DNA from 3 places in the Mesorhizobium sp. P2_A12 genome. Region 1 is predicted to be linked to each of the others. Evidence: predicted binding sites of a transcription regulator. Region 1 holds the regulator's gene; each other region holds the start of a gene.

Region 1 (4,232 bases):
CTACGCCCTCGGCCATATAGAGATCGGTTGGGAAGCTGTCGCCCTCGGCCACGATGACTGACCGATCCGGCCGCATTGCGAGCGCCGCATGTAGCACCTTGTAGATGTTGATCGACGTCGTATCGCAGACCACAGTCTGGCCAGCCGCGGCGCCGATCAGGCGTCCGAGTTGGTCGCCAAGCTCGACCGGCATGTCGAACCAGCCGGCGGTGTTCCAGGCACGGATGAGGTCCTGCGCCCATTCCTGTGTCGCGGCCTTGTTCAGTTCGTCGAAGACGGTGGGTGAAGCCGCACCAAGCGAATTGCCGTCGAGGTAGATCACCCCTTGCGGCAAGACGAAACGATCGCGCATGGCGCGTAGCGGGTCCGCGGCGTCCATCGCCTCGATTGCAGCGAGATCGGGAGTTGCATTCATGGTCGACTATCCCCGCGCATGGGCGTGCTCAGATGAACATATCAGGTGAAACATTTGGCGATCATGGGCAGTCCCTTGGGTGTTGTCAAACATTATATATAATTTACGCAATGGAAGGATTTCATATATAATCACCCGGCCAATTGGTACGGATGGTCGGCAATGCTGGACGACGAGCACTTCTCGAAGACAGAAGCAGCCTACAAGCTGCTGCGCCGCGATATCCTCACCACCCGTCTGAAGCCCGGCGCACCGCTCAAGCTTAGCGCGTTGCGCAACAGCTACGGCATCGGCTGGACACCGCTGCGCGAGGCGCTCTCGCGATTGGAGGCCGAGCGCCTGGTGACCGCCATCAGCAATCGCGGCTTTGCCGTCGCTCCGGTCTCGCGCAACGAGCTGGAAGATCTGTCACGCGCCAGATTGGTGGTTGAACTGCCTCTGCTCCAGGAATCGATCGAGAAAGGCGGCCGTGAATGGGAGGACGCCGTCGTCGCTGCCCACTATCGGCTGTCGCGCAGCAGGACCGCGGTCGACGACCCGTCCGACAACGTGGTCGACGAATGGGATGAAAAGCACGAGGCTTTCCACGCGGCATTGCTCAGCGCGGCAACATCCCCCTGGCTGCTGACCTTCCACTCCACGATCGCGGATCAGTTGCGTCGCCATCACCGCTTTCTTGGCCTGGCGCCAACCTTGCGTGCGGCCGCCGGTCTCCAGCATGGCTACGAAGAGGCCATGGAGGCGCTGCGCCAGGCCGTCGCGATCAAAGATCATACCGCGCTCATGGAGGCGGCGCTGGATCGCAACATCGAGCGCGCGAAAACCCTGATGGTTGCCCACATCGGCTACACGCTGCATGTCTATGTCCACGCCGGCGACGGCAGCTCAAACAAACGGTAATGCGACGACGAACAAGGCAAGGCCGATATGGCCAATTCCTCCGCCAAAGTTGGCATTTTGGCTCCCTTTCGTTCACGGGGAGCCACGACCGGTGAAGTGAACCAAGCCCTCTTGTCGAGCTCCAGCGTTGGCCGAGGCCAAGCCCGACACAGGGTGGGCCACAGGTCATTAACCATAGCAATTTCAATCCAACCAAGCGCTCGGCGTTGGCAGGCAAGCGTCGATCGCGACCCACTGCCGGGGCGCCAAATAATTTCAGCCACCTTAACAAGTTCATTAAACTTTAAACGGTTGCGGAACACAACTGGAACAGATAGTGTTTGTTCTGGGTTTGTTTTTCCGATTCTGGTTTTGGGTAACCTGGGGGCTGCCATGCTGACGCGCAAACAACACGAACTCCTGATGTTCATTCATGAACGGCTCAAGGAAAGCGGCATTCCGCCATCCTTCGACGAGATGAAGGAAGCACTCGACCTTGCCTCCAAATCCGGCATACACCGGCTGATCACGGCGCTGGAGGAGCGCGGCTTCATTCGCCGCCTGCCCAATCGGGCGCGCGCGTTGGAAGTGCTGCGGCTGCCGGATTCGATCGCGCCAGGCCTCAATGCGGCAAAGAAGTTCTCGCCAAGCGTCATCCAGGGCAGCCTCGGTCAAGGCGGCCTTGGCCGGCAACTCAAGCCTGCGTCTTCACGGATGCCTTCGGCCGGCAATGACGACGACGTGGTCTCCGCCGTGTCGATCCCGGTCATGGGACGCATCGCGGCCGGTGTGCCGATCGACGCCATCCAGCACCAGACGCATTCGATCTCGGTGCCGCCGGACATGATCATGGGCGGCGAACACTATGCCCTTGAGGTCAAGGGCGACTCGATGATCGATGCCGGCATCTTCGACGGCGATACCGTCATCATCCGCAACGCCGATACAGCCAGCCCGGGTGAGATCATCGTGGCGCTGGTGGATGAAGAGGAAGCGACGCTGAAGCGGTTCCGCCGCAAGGGTGCCTCGATTGCTCTCGAAGCCGCCAACCCGGCCTATGAAACCCGCATTTTCGGACCGGACAGGGTCAAGGTGCAAGGCAAGCTCGTCGGGCTGATCAGACGCTACTGAGCCGAGCTTGCGACCGGCTTTTCGGGTTTGCGGTAGGGTGGCAGGCCCCTCGCCTCGCGCGAAAACTTGCGCTGCGTGTGCCAGGGCCGGTATGACCCGTCCACCGCGAAGCTGATCGTCGCAGGCGTGGTCGCCGATTGGCGATCGAAGAAGACGGCCGCGCTACCCTTGCGGGCCAGTTGTCGTTTGGTGATGACGAGCACCAGCGGATTGTGACAGGGGTCATAGGCCGTGGCGTCATTGATGACGATCAGGTCGGCGAAGCCGCAGGCCATCCAGGCGTCCTTTCGGTCTTCGACATGCGCGATGATCGCACCAGACGGATGCTTGGCGAGACAAATGCCTGATGTGCAATAGAAAGGCGCGCCCGACGGCAACTCGGCGGCATCGGCTATCTCGAATTGCCCGTCTCCTTTGCTGAACACCTCCGGCATGACGATGGTTTCGGATGTCAGCGCGCGTTTCCAGTTGTCGACCGTGAATTCGTTCGGGCGTGCCCGGCTGACGGCGAGTTCGCCACCCCCGATCGGCAGCGCAACCAGCCTGGCGTCCTCCGAGATCAGCACGTCCGGGGCGCGCGTGTCCGAGACGGTCAACAGGCCGGCAAGCGCGAACGGAAGGGCTGCGAGCCGCAGCCATGTCGTCGCCATCGTCGCGATGACCAAGGCAATCGCCACCAGCAGGACAGACTGCTGCGAAATCAACCCGACCGCGTCCACCGGCGAGCGCTCGGAAATCCATCCGGACATGGCGATCATCACCGTCAGGCCTTTGCCCATCACGTAAAGAAAGGGACCATCGGCGCCAAAGGGCATCGCCAGCGCACTGAGGACGGCGAAAGGCATCACAACCAGCGAGACGATTGGCATAATGGCGAGATTGGCGAACAGGCTGAGCGGCGACACCCGCTGAAAATGCCAGATGGCAAAAAGCGCCGTGGCGCTGCCGGCAATGATGGAGGTCATGGCAAGGCCGCCCATCGCCAACAGGAATTTTCTGGTGAGAAAGCCAGGCAGAGATCGCCGTGGCGGCGGCGGTTTCGTTTTCGCCGCACGATGATCCGACCAGCCGGCATAGGCACCGACCAGCGCCGCGGTCGCCGCGAATGACATCTGGAAACTTGGGCCGACCACTTCATGCGGCGACACCAAAATGACCGCGATCGCCGAGATCGCCAGGTTGCGCATGGTCAGCGCCGCCCGATCGAACAGCACCGCAATTAGCATCACCGCCAGCATGATGAAGCTGCGCTCTGCGGCAACGACGACGCCTGAGATGACGAGATAGGCGGCGATCGAGAAAAGGGCCGCGGCCGCGGCGTATTTCTTGACGGGCCGGCGCGCGGAAAAGTCCGGAAACAGGGCAAAGGCGCTGCGCATCAGCATCATGATGGTGCCTGCGACCAGCGCCATGTGCAGTCCTGAAATGGAGATGACGTGGTAGATGCCGGTGCGCCGCATCGCTTCGTTGATCTCGTCGGGAATGCCGGCGCGCACGCCGACGATCAGCGCCGCGGCGATCTCGCCTTCGGCGCCACCGACACTGCCCCTGATATGGTCGGCGATGGCTTCACGGGCATTTTCTATCTCCGAGGCAAGGCGGGCCGAAGGCGGCATGTCGTCGTCATTGCCGGCGACAAGCTTCGGATTGCCGAGGAAAAACCCGCTGCCGCCGATGCCGGCGAAATAGCTGTCGAAGGAGAAGTCGTAGCTGTCCGGCCGCACCGGGCCGGTGGGCGGTAACAGCTTGGCGTAGCCGGTGACCAGGGAGCCTGCGGTTATCTCTGCCGGGGTCTTTCGTGCCGAAA
Region 2 (4,232 bases), on a different contig from region 1:
GCCGGCTTGATCAGCGCCGGCACGAAGACATGGTAGGCGCCGAAGCGCACGCCGAGCCGTCGAAGGGCGGCACGGCCCTCCTGGTCGAGCGACTTCATCTCCTCGGCAATGTCGCGGCGGTTGATGAGGCCGAAATTCTCGACCAGCTGGAAGGCGATGCCGCGGCCGATGCCGGCAATCTGGTCGGCGTTCTTCAGGTCGACCAGCGGCTTCAGCAGCAACTCGATCTGGAAATTGACGAAACGCTCGGCACGCGCCGCGACCTTGTCGCGCGCCGGGCCGGTCAACTGTTCGTCGGCCAGCAGCACGAGGCGCGGCTTCAGCGTGTCTTCGCCTGCAACCAGCGTGCCGATCGGCGCTCCGATCCAGCGCAGGGTGCCGTCCGAGCCAAGCGCGATATCGCCATTGGCGCTAGCGCCGAAGCGTTCGGCGCGCGCCTCGAATTCGGCTGCAAGCGCCTTCTGAGCGGCAGTGCGCACCGCCTTGGCGTCTTCGCCGCCGGCGGTCTGGTCGGCGGTGAAGCGGAACCCTTGCAACTCGCCGACATGGTGGCCTTCGACAAGGACGGTTCCGGTAGGACTAATTTCGGCTTCGGGCATGGTATTTTCTCTAAGGCGCCGCATGAGGACGGAAGTCCTGCGGTCTACGAAGCGTTTCGTCAACCGCTCATGCAGCGCATCCGACAATCTGTCTTCGATTTCGCGCGTCTTTTCCTGCCAGTGTGCCTGATCGGCCAGCCAGCCGGGCCGGTTCGACACGAATGTCCAGGTGCGGATCTGGGCAATGCGATGCGACAGCGTGTCGATATCGCCTTCGGTGGTGTCGGCGCGGCGCACCTGTTCGGCCATGTAATTTTCGTCGACATGGCCATGCCGGGCGAGGTCGGTATAGATCGAAGCAATGAGGTCGGCATGCTGGGCCGGCGCGATCTTGCGGTAATCGGGCAGGGCGCAGGCTTCCCACAGCAGCGCTACGCGTTTGGCATTGGTGGCGAGTGCGCGGATATCCTCGTCGCGCGACAGGTGCTCGAGCGCCTGCGCATCGACGGCAGGCAGTGCCCGCGTCAGCCCCTCGACCGGGGCGTTGGTCTCGATCGAGCGTTTCAGCGCGTCGAGGCTGGCGAAGTCGAAATGCGCGGTGCGCCACTGCAGCACCTTCACCGGGTCGAAGTCGTGGCCTTCGATCTTCTTGACCAGATCCTCGTCCAGCGGATCGACCTGGCCGGTGACGCCAAACGTGCCGTCGCGAAGATGCCGGCCGGCGCGGCCGGCGATCTGGCCAAGCTCGGCCGCCGTCAGGTTGCGATACTGATAGCCGTCGAACTTGCGGTTCTGGGCGAAGGCGACATGATCGAGATCAAGGTTGAGACCCATGCCGATGGCGTCGGTGGCGATGAGATAGTCGACGTCGCCCGACTGGAACAGCGCCACCTGGGCGTTGCGGGTGCGAGGCGACAGGGCGCCGAGCACGACGGCGGCGCCACCCTGCTGGCGGCGGATCAATTCGGCGATGGCATAGACCTCGTCGGCGGAGAAGGCGACGATCGCCGTGCGCCGCGGCAGCCGCGTCAGCTTCTTCGAACCGGCATAGGCAAGATGCGACAGCCTCGGCCGCGTCACCACCGAGACACCCTTCAAGAGGCGCTGGAGGATGCCGTGCATCGTGGCCGCACCCAGCAGCAGCGTTTCTTGGCGGCCGCGCAGGTGCAGGATGCGGTCGGTGAAGATGTGGCCGCGCTCGAGATCGCCGGCCAACTGCACCTCGTCGATGGCGACGAAGGCGGCGTCGGTTTCGCGCGGCATGGCCTCGACGGTGCAGACCGAATATTTGGCGCCGGGCGGCTGGATCTTCTCCTCGCCGGTGATCAGCGCGACCTTGTGGGCGCCGACCTTGTCGCAGACGCGGCCATAGACCTCACGCGCAAGCAGCCTGAGCGGCAGGCCGATGATGCCGCTCTCGTGCGCCACCATGCGCTCGATGGCGAGATGGGTCTTGCCGGTGTTGGTCGGCCCAAGCACGGCGGTCACGTCACGGCCCGATAGGATCAGCGGCTCGGTATGTTTCGACTGGATGTTCATCGACCTGGAAATAAGGCTTTCTGGTCTCTCGTTGTCGGGAGCGTGCCTCAAGTGGCGCGTATGACAGGCGACACATAAGGATTTCGAGCGCGAAGCGAAAGCGGAATGTTCCACCGGTGGCTCGAAGTCATCTCCTGTCAAGCTCCAGAATGGTTGCGGATTAACAGTTGGAACGAGTCTGGAACGAATCGGAGACGAATCAGTGACTCGACCAGATTCAGCTTTTGTTCACGGCTACATATGGATTTTGTGACCACGAGTCTCACCATATGCTGAATCAACGAACTGGCCCGTTTCATGCAGGGCGAGCTCTGTCGTTAACCTTTGCCGGCGAACGACTGGAATGCCTTGGCTCGCCTCATCCAAGATTATGAAATTGTTGATCTTTCCTAAGCGGCGTTAAGGATTTGACGGGCGATTCCAGCCGTTGTCGTTAACACTCCGCTCAAAGCCGGAACGAATCGGCTACGAATCGGCGATGCCAGAATCTTCCCGTTTTGTTCACCCCAATATCTTGTGTTGCGAACAGCTTATCCACCGAGAATCCACAGGTTGCAAAGCCACTTTTGCACTGGGCAGCCGGTGGTTGTTAACCTCTGCGTGCCGTAATGGGGCACCAGCCGGCGTGGGGCAGGTCGAAGGCATGAAGTCGCCGGCGAATGACGGACCGGTTTGCCGGTCCGTCGATCTCTCCACCCACACCGGCGCTTCTACCGTCTGGACAAAAAACCGCTTCGCACTTTTCCTGGAATGCTTCAGACGAAGTGAAATGCTTCAGGCGAAGTATTGGCCGCCATTGGCTGAGATGGTCGAGCCGGTGATGAAGCCGGCATCTTCGGATGCGAGGAAGACAACGCAGCGCGCGATCTCTTCCGGTTCGCCGAGGCGGCCGACGGGGATCTGCGGGATGATGCGCTCGTTGAGCACCTTCTCGTCGATCGCCTTGACCATTTCAGTGGCGATATAGCCGGGGCAGATGACATTGACGGTGATGCCGGCGCGGGCCCCTTCCTGGGCGAGCGCCTTCGAAAAGCCGATATCGCCAGCCTTGGCGGCGGAATAATTCACCTGTCCGGCCTGGCCCTTCTGGCCGTTGATCGAGGAGATGGTGATGACGCGGCCGAACTTGCGGTCGCGCATGCCGCTCCACAGCGGATGCGTCATGTTGAAGACGCCCGACAAATTGGTGTCGATGACTTCTTTCCACTGTTCGCGCGTGATCTTGTGGAACATGGCGTCGCGGGTGATGCCGGCATTGTTGACCAGCACCGAGACCGGACCGAGATCAGCCTCGACCTGCTTGATGCCGGCGGTGCAGGAATCGTAGTCGGCGACCGACCATTTGTAGACCGGGATACCGGTCTCGGCCTTGAATTTCGCCGCCGCGTCGTCATTGCCGGCGTAGTTGGCGGCAACCGAATAGCCGGCGTTCTTCAATGCTATCGAGATCGCCGCGCCGATGCCGCGCGATCCGCCTGTGACGATTGCTACCTTGGTCATGCGTTTCCCCTATTTTGATATCGCCCTGTTGTCGGGCTTGGCAGGCACTGCATACCGACCGGGCGGCTCGCGCCGCCCGTTCAGGTGATATCCTTAGAGCGCTTCCACGCACATGGCGACGCCCATGCCGCCGCCGATGCATAGGGTGGCGAGGCCTTTCTTGGCGCCGCGCCGGCGCATCTCGAAGACCAGCGTGTTGAAGATGCGGGCACCCGAAGCACCGATCGGATGGCCGATGGCAATGGCGCCGCCATTGACGTTGACGATCGAGGGATCCCAGCCCATGTCCTTGTTGACGGCGCAAGCCTGGGCGGCAAAGGCCTCGTTGGCCTCGATCAGGTCGAGATCGCCGACCGACCAGCCGGCCTTCTCCAATGCCTTGCGCGAAGCCGGTATCGGACCGGTGCCCATGATCTGCGGGTCGACGCCAGCGGTTGCCCAGGACACGATGCGCGCCAGCGGGGTGATGCCGCGCCTCACCGCTTCCGCTTCGCTCATCAGCACCGCACCGGCGGCGCCGTCATTGATGCCGGAGGCGTTGGCGGCGGTCACCGTACCGTCCTTGTCGAAAGCCGGCTTCAGCTTGGTCATGGCGTCGAGCGTGGCACCGTGGCGGATGTACTCGTCCTGGTCGACAATGGTGTCGCCCTTCCT
Region 3 (4,232 bases), on a different contig from region 1:
ATGCGCCGCGATCATCGTGGCGGCGACGGTGGTGCCGCCCGTGCGCCCTTGCGCCACCGCGAAGCCGAGGTCGGCGCGCGACAGCTTCATGGCATCGCCGGTCATGGCAAGGGACTCGCGCTCGCCATCCGAAAGCCCGATCTTGATGCGCCCGCCAACCACGGCGATCGTCGCCGGCACGGCGCCGCCATCGCTGATGATCTTTTCGACATCGGCCGCCATGGCGCCATTGTCGGGGTAGGGCATGCCATGGGTGATGATGGTGCTCTCCAGCGCCACCACCGGCCGCCCGGCGGCCAAGGCCTGTGCCACCGGCGCATGGATATCGATGAAGGGGCGGGCGGTTTCTGGTGTCATCCTGATCTCCAATCCGGTGCGATGCGCCTCCACTAGGACGCGCGAAAACACTCCGGCACTATGAACTGGCCGGTCTCATGCCACTTCCTGCGCGTCCGGCACAAGAGCCAGCGCCTCGGTGAAATCAGCGGCGGTGAAATCGGGAACGGCGTCGGCGCTTTCGATGGCCAGCGTCGCCGCGGCAATGCCTTCGCGCAGGGCTGCGCGCAACGGCATGCCGCGCAGCGAGGCAGCGACCGTCGCACCCGCCAGCGCATCGCCGGCGCCGGTGACGTCGGTGACCTTTCTTGGCGTCGGCGGCAGGATCGAGAAGGTGCCGGCTTCATCGAAGCCCAGCATCGAAGCGCCGCCCGCTGTCACCACGCCGCTTTTGAGCCCGGCGCGTTTCAGCCCGTCGACGATGTCGTACCCCGAAGCCGCACCGTCCAGGCCGGCAAGTGCGACGGCCTCGCGCTGGTTCATGAAGACGACGGCCAGATTGCCGAGCACCGGCCTCAGGCGCACGATCTTGGCCGGCGAAATGGCAATGGCGAAGACGGGTTTGCCGGCGGCGAGTGCCACGAGCCTCTCCAGTGCCGCCGTCGGCAAATTGGCGTCGCAGAAGACGGCATCGGCGGCGGCGAGTACCTCGCGCACCTTGGAGCGCCTGACCTGCTTGGGAAACGCCAGTTCATAGAGCGCCATGTCGGCAAAGCCGACGATCAGCTCGCCCTCGCTGTCGATCAGCGCCGTATAGCTTGGCGTCGTGCGATCGAGGAACACCGCCGACAGGTCGGCAATCCCGGCTTTGGCGATGGCCCGTGAAACCGTATCGGCGGCGGCATCGCCGCCGCGCACCGACAGCAGCGAGGCCGAAACACCGCGCCGGACCGCACTGCGCAAGGCATTGAAGACGCCCCCGCCGACATCCTCGCGCATCGTGCCGGGATTGGACGCGGCCGGCACGTAAGCGCCGGACACCTGGCCACGCCGGTCGATATGGGCGCCGCCCACGGCCAGGATTCTTGGAGATTTCACCATGCCGACGATATGACCTTTGTTATTCCAGCGGTACAAGCGTTAGGCTGTGCGACGGAGCCTCGCATGCTGGCAGGCGATTCGGCAGATCGAAACGAGTATGCGGTCTGGCCCAATGCGAGGTGCGCTCCTGATGTGATTCTTGGGACAAAAAAAGAACAAATCCGGATAGTGATTGCCTTTCAGATACTTGAACCCTCTTGCCAAACAAGAACAAAAAAGGTACAAATAGGCAGGGATTACGGATTGTCCGGCCTTCATTGACGACCAAGGGGTGATGTATCATGGCTCAGAATTCTTTGCGGCTGGTAGAGGACAAAGCGGTGGACAAATCAAAGGCTCTGGACGCGGCGCTGTCGCAAATCGAGCGGGCTTTCGGCAAGGGCTCGATCATGCGGCTCGGCGCGAACGAGCAGGTCGTCGAGATTGAAACCGTGCCGACGGGCTCGCTCGGCCTCGACATCGCGCTTGGCGTCGGTGGCCTGCCGCGTGGCCGCATCATCGAGATCTACGGGCCGGAAAGCTCGGGCAAGACGACGCTTGCGTTGCACACCGTCGCGGAAGCCCAGAAGAAAGGCGGCATCTGCGCCTTCGTCGATGCTGAGCATGCGCTCGATCCGGTCTATGCCCGCAAGCTTGGCGTCGATCTGGAAAACCTTCTGATCTCGCAGCCCGACACCGGTGAACAGGCGCTGGAAATCTGCGACACGCTGGTGCGCTCCGGTGCCATCGATGTGCTGGTGGTCGATTCGGTCGCGGCGCTGACGCCGCGTGCCGAAATCGAAGGCGAGATGGGCGATTCGCTGCCTGGCCTGCAGGCCCGCCTGATGAGCCAGGCGCTGCGCAAGCTGACCGCCTCGATCTCACGCTCCAACACCATGGTCATCTTCATCAACCAGATCCGCATGAAGATCGGCGTCATGTTCGGTTCGCCCGAGACCACAACGGGCGGCAACGCGCTGAAATTCTACGCCTCGGTCCGCCTCGACATCCGCCGCATCGGCTCGGTCAAGGACCGCGACGAGGTCGTCGGCAACCAGACCCGCGTCAAGGTGGTCAAGAACAAGCTGGCGCCGCCCTTCAAGGTGGTCGAGTTCGACATCATGTATGGCGAAGGCGTATCCAAGACCGGCGAACTGGTCGACCTCGGCGTCAAGGCCGGCGTGGTCGAGAAGTCGGGCGCCTGGTTCTCCTACAATTCGCAGCGTCTCGGCCAGGGCCGCGAGAATGCCAAACTGTTCCTGCGCGACAATCCCGACACGGCGCGCGAGATCGAACTGGCGCTCAGGCAGAATGCCGGGTTGATCGCCGAGAAATTCCTCGAGAATGGCGGCGCCGAGAGCGGCGACGACGGTTTCGAGGAGGAATCCGGCGCGATGTAACTACTTCGTGCACAGGATGCCGGCCGAAGATCGGCCATAATCCTGTTCTATTATCTCAAGCTTATGTAATTGAGTTCAGTGTTTTTTGCGTTCCAAACCGCCGGCTTTCGAGCCGGCGGTTTTTCATTTTGCGGCTGGCGCTGATGGTCGGCAAGCGCGCGATTTGGACCAATTCCGTGTTTCTGGACAGGGTGCGGTGCGACCGCTAAAAGGCCAAGTCTATTTTCTTATGGATGTCGCCCAAAGTGCGCAGCGGTTTTGGGACAACGACATGCATGGAAGCAAGAACTTAAGGCGCGACGACTGAATCCGTTTTCAGCGCGGCGCGCTTTGAGACCCAGAGCCCATTTTCCGCCGGTTTGCCGGCGGTTTTCTCGAAAAGGCAGCATTCATGAGTGGCGTGAACGAGATCCGGTCGACTTTTCTCGACTACTTCCGCAAGGAGGGTCACGAGATCGTCGCGTCGAGCCCGCTGGTACCGCGCAACGATCCGACGCTGATGTTCACCAACGCCGGCATGGTGCAGTTCAAAAACGTCTTCACCGGCCTGGAGAAGCGGCCCTATTCGCGCGCCTCCACCGCGCAGAAGAGCGTCCGCGCCGGCGGCAAGCATAACGACCTCGACAATGTCGGCTACACCGCGCGCCATCTGACCTTCTTCGAAATGCTCGGCAATTTCTCCTTTGGCGACTATTTCAAGGAGCGCGCCATCGAGCTTGCCTGGAACCTGATCACCAAGGAATTCGGGCTGAACAAGGACAAGCTGCTGGTCACCGTCTATCACACGGACGATGAGGCTGCCGGCTTCTGGAAGAAGATCGCCGGTTTTTCCGACGACCGCATCATTCGCATCGCGACCTCGGACAATTTCTGGGCGATGGGCGACACCGGACCTTGCGGGCCGTGCTCCGAGATCTTCATCGACCGCGGCGAACACATCTGGGGCGGCCCTCCCGGCAGCCCCGAGGAGGACGGCGACCGTTTCCTCGAATTCTGGAACCTGGTCTTCATGCAGTATGAACAGGTGACGAAGGAGGAGCGCATCGACCTGCCGCGCCCGTCGATCGACACCGGCATGGGGCTGGAGCGCATGGCGTCCATCATGCAAGGGGTGGAGAGCGTCTTTGAGACCGATCTGTTCCGTCACCTGATCGACGCGGCGTCGTCCGCCATCGGGCACGGTCCCGACAAGGAGACGGTCGCGTCCTTCCGCGTCATTGCCGATCATCTGCGCTCGTCCTCGTTCCTGGTCGCGGACGGCGTGCTGCCGTCGAACGAAGGCCGTGGCTATGTCCTGCGCCGCATCATGCGCCGCGCCATGCGTCATGCGCAGTTGCTCGGCGCCCGCGATCCGCTGATGTGGCGCCTGGTGCCGGCCCTGGTGCGCGAGATGGGCCAGGCCTATCCGGAACTGGTACGCGGCGAGCAGTTGATCACCGAGACCCTGAAGCTCGAGGAGACCCGTTTCCGCAAGAC

The links. The regulator LexA, encoded in region 1, represses DNA repair genes until DNA is damaged. The targets are predictions, from matches to a motif close to TGTTCNNNNTGTGTTCNG.
Region 2: AC1DZU_RS12405 (helicase-related protein) is a predicted target of LexA. The motif match lies at 2,247-2,264, and genes of this name have one in related genera.
Region 3: recA (recombinase RecA) is a predicted target of LexA. The motif match lies at 1,584-1,601, and genes of this name have one in related genera.

What each region holds. Positions count from the first base shown of each region.
Region 1 covers NZ_JBFUCU010000012.1:141,693-145,924, forward strand. The annotation lists gene kynU (kynureninase) at 1-415, opposite strand, end outside; gene AC1DZU_RS23225 (GntR family transcriptional regulator) at 578-1,315, shown strand; gene lexA (transcriptional repressor LexA) at 1,688-2,425, shown strand; gene AC1DZU_RS23235 (ComEC/Rec2 family competence protein) at 2,419-4,232, opposite strand, start outside.
Region 2 covers NZ_JBFUCU010000004.1:432,861-437,092, forward strand. The annotation lists gene AC1DZU_RS12405 (helicase-related protein) at 1-2,078, opposite strand, end outside; gene phbB (acetoacetyl-CoA reductase) at 2,853-3,578, opposite strand; gene AC1DZU_RS12415 (acetyl-CoA C-acetyltransferase) at 3,672-4,232, opposite strand, start outside.
Region 3 covers NZ_JBFUCU010000009.1:231,576-235,807, reverse strand. The annotation lists gene AC1DZU_RS20865 (pseudouridine-5'-phosphate glycosidase) at 1-357, opposite strand, end outside; gene AC1DZU_RS20860 (carbohydrate kinase family protein) at 433-1,377, opposite strand; gene recA (recombinase RecA) at 1,659-2,756, shown strand; gene alaS (alanine--tRNA ligase) at 3,148-4,232, shown strand, end outside.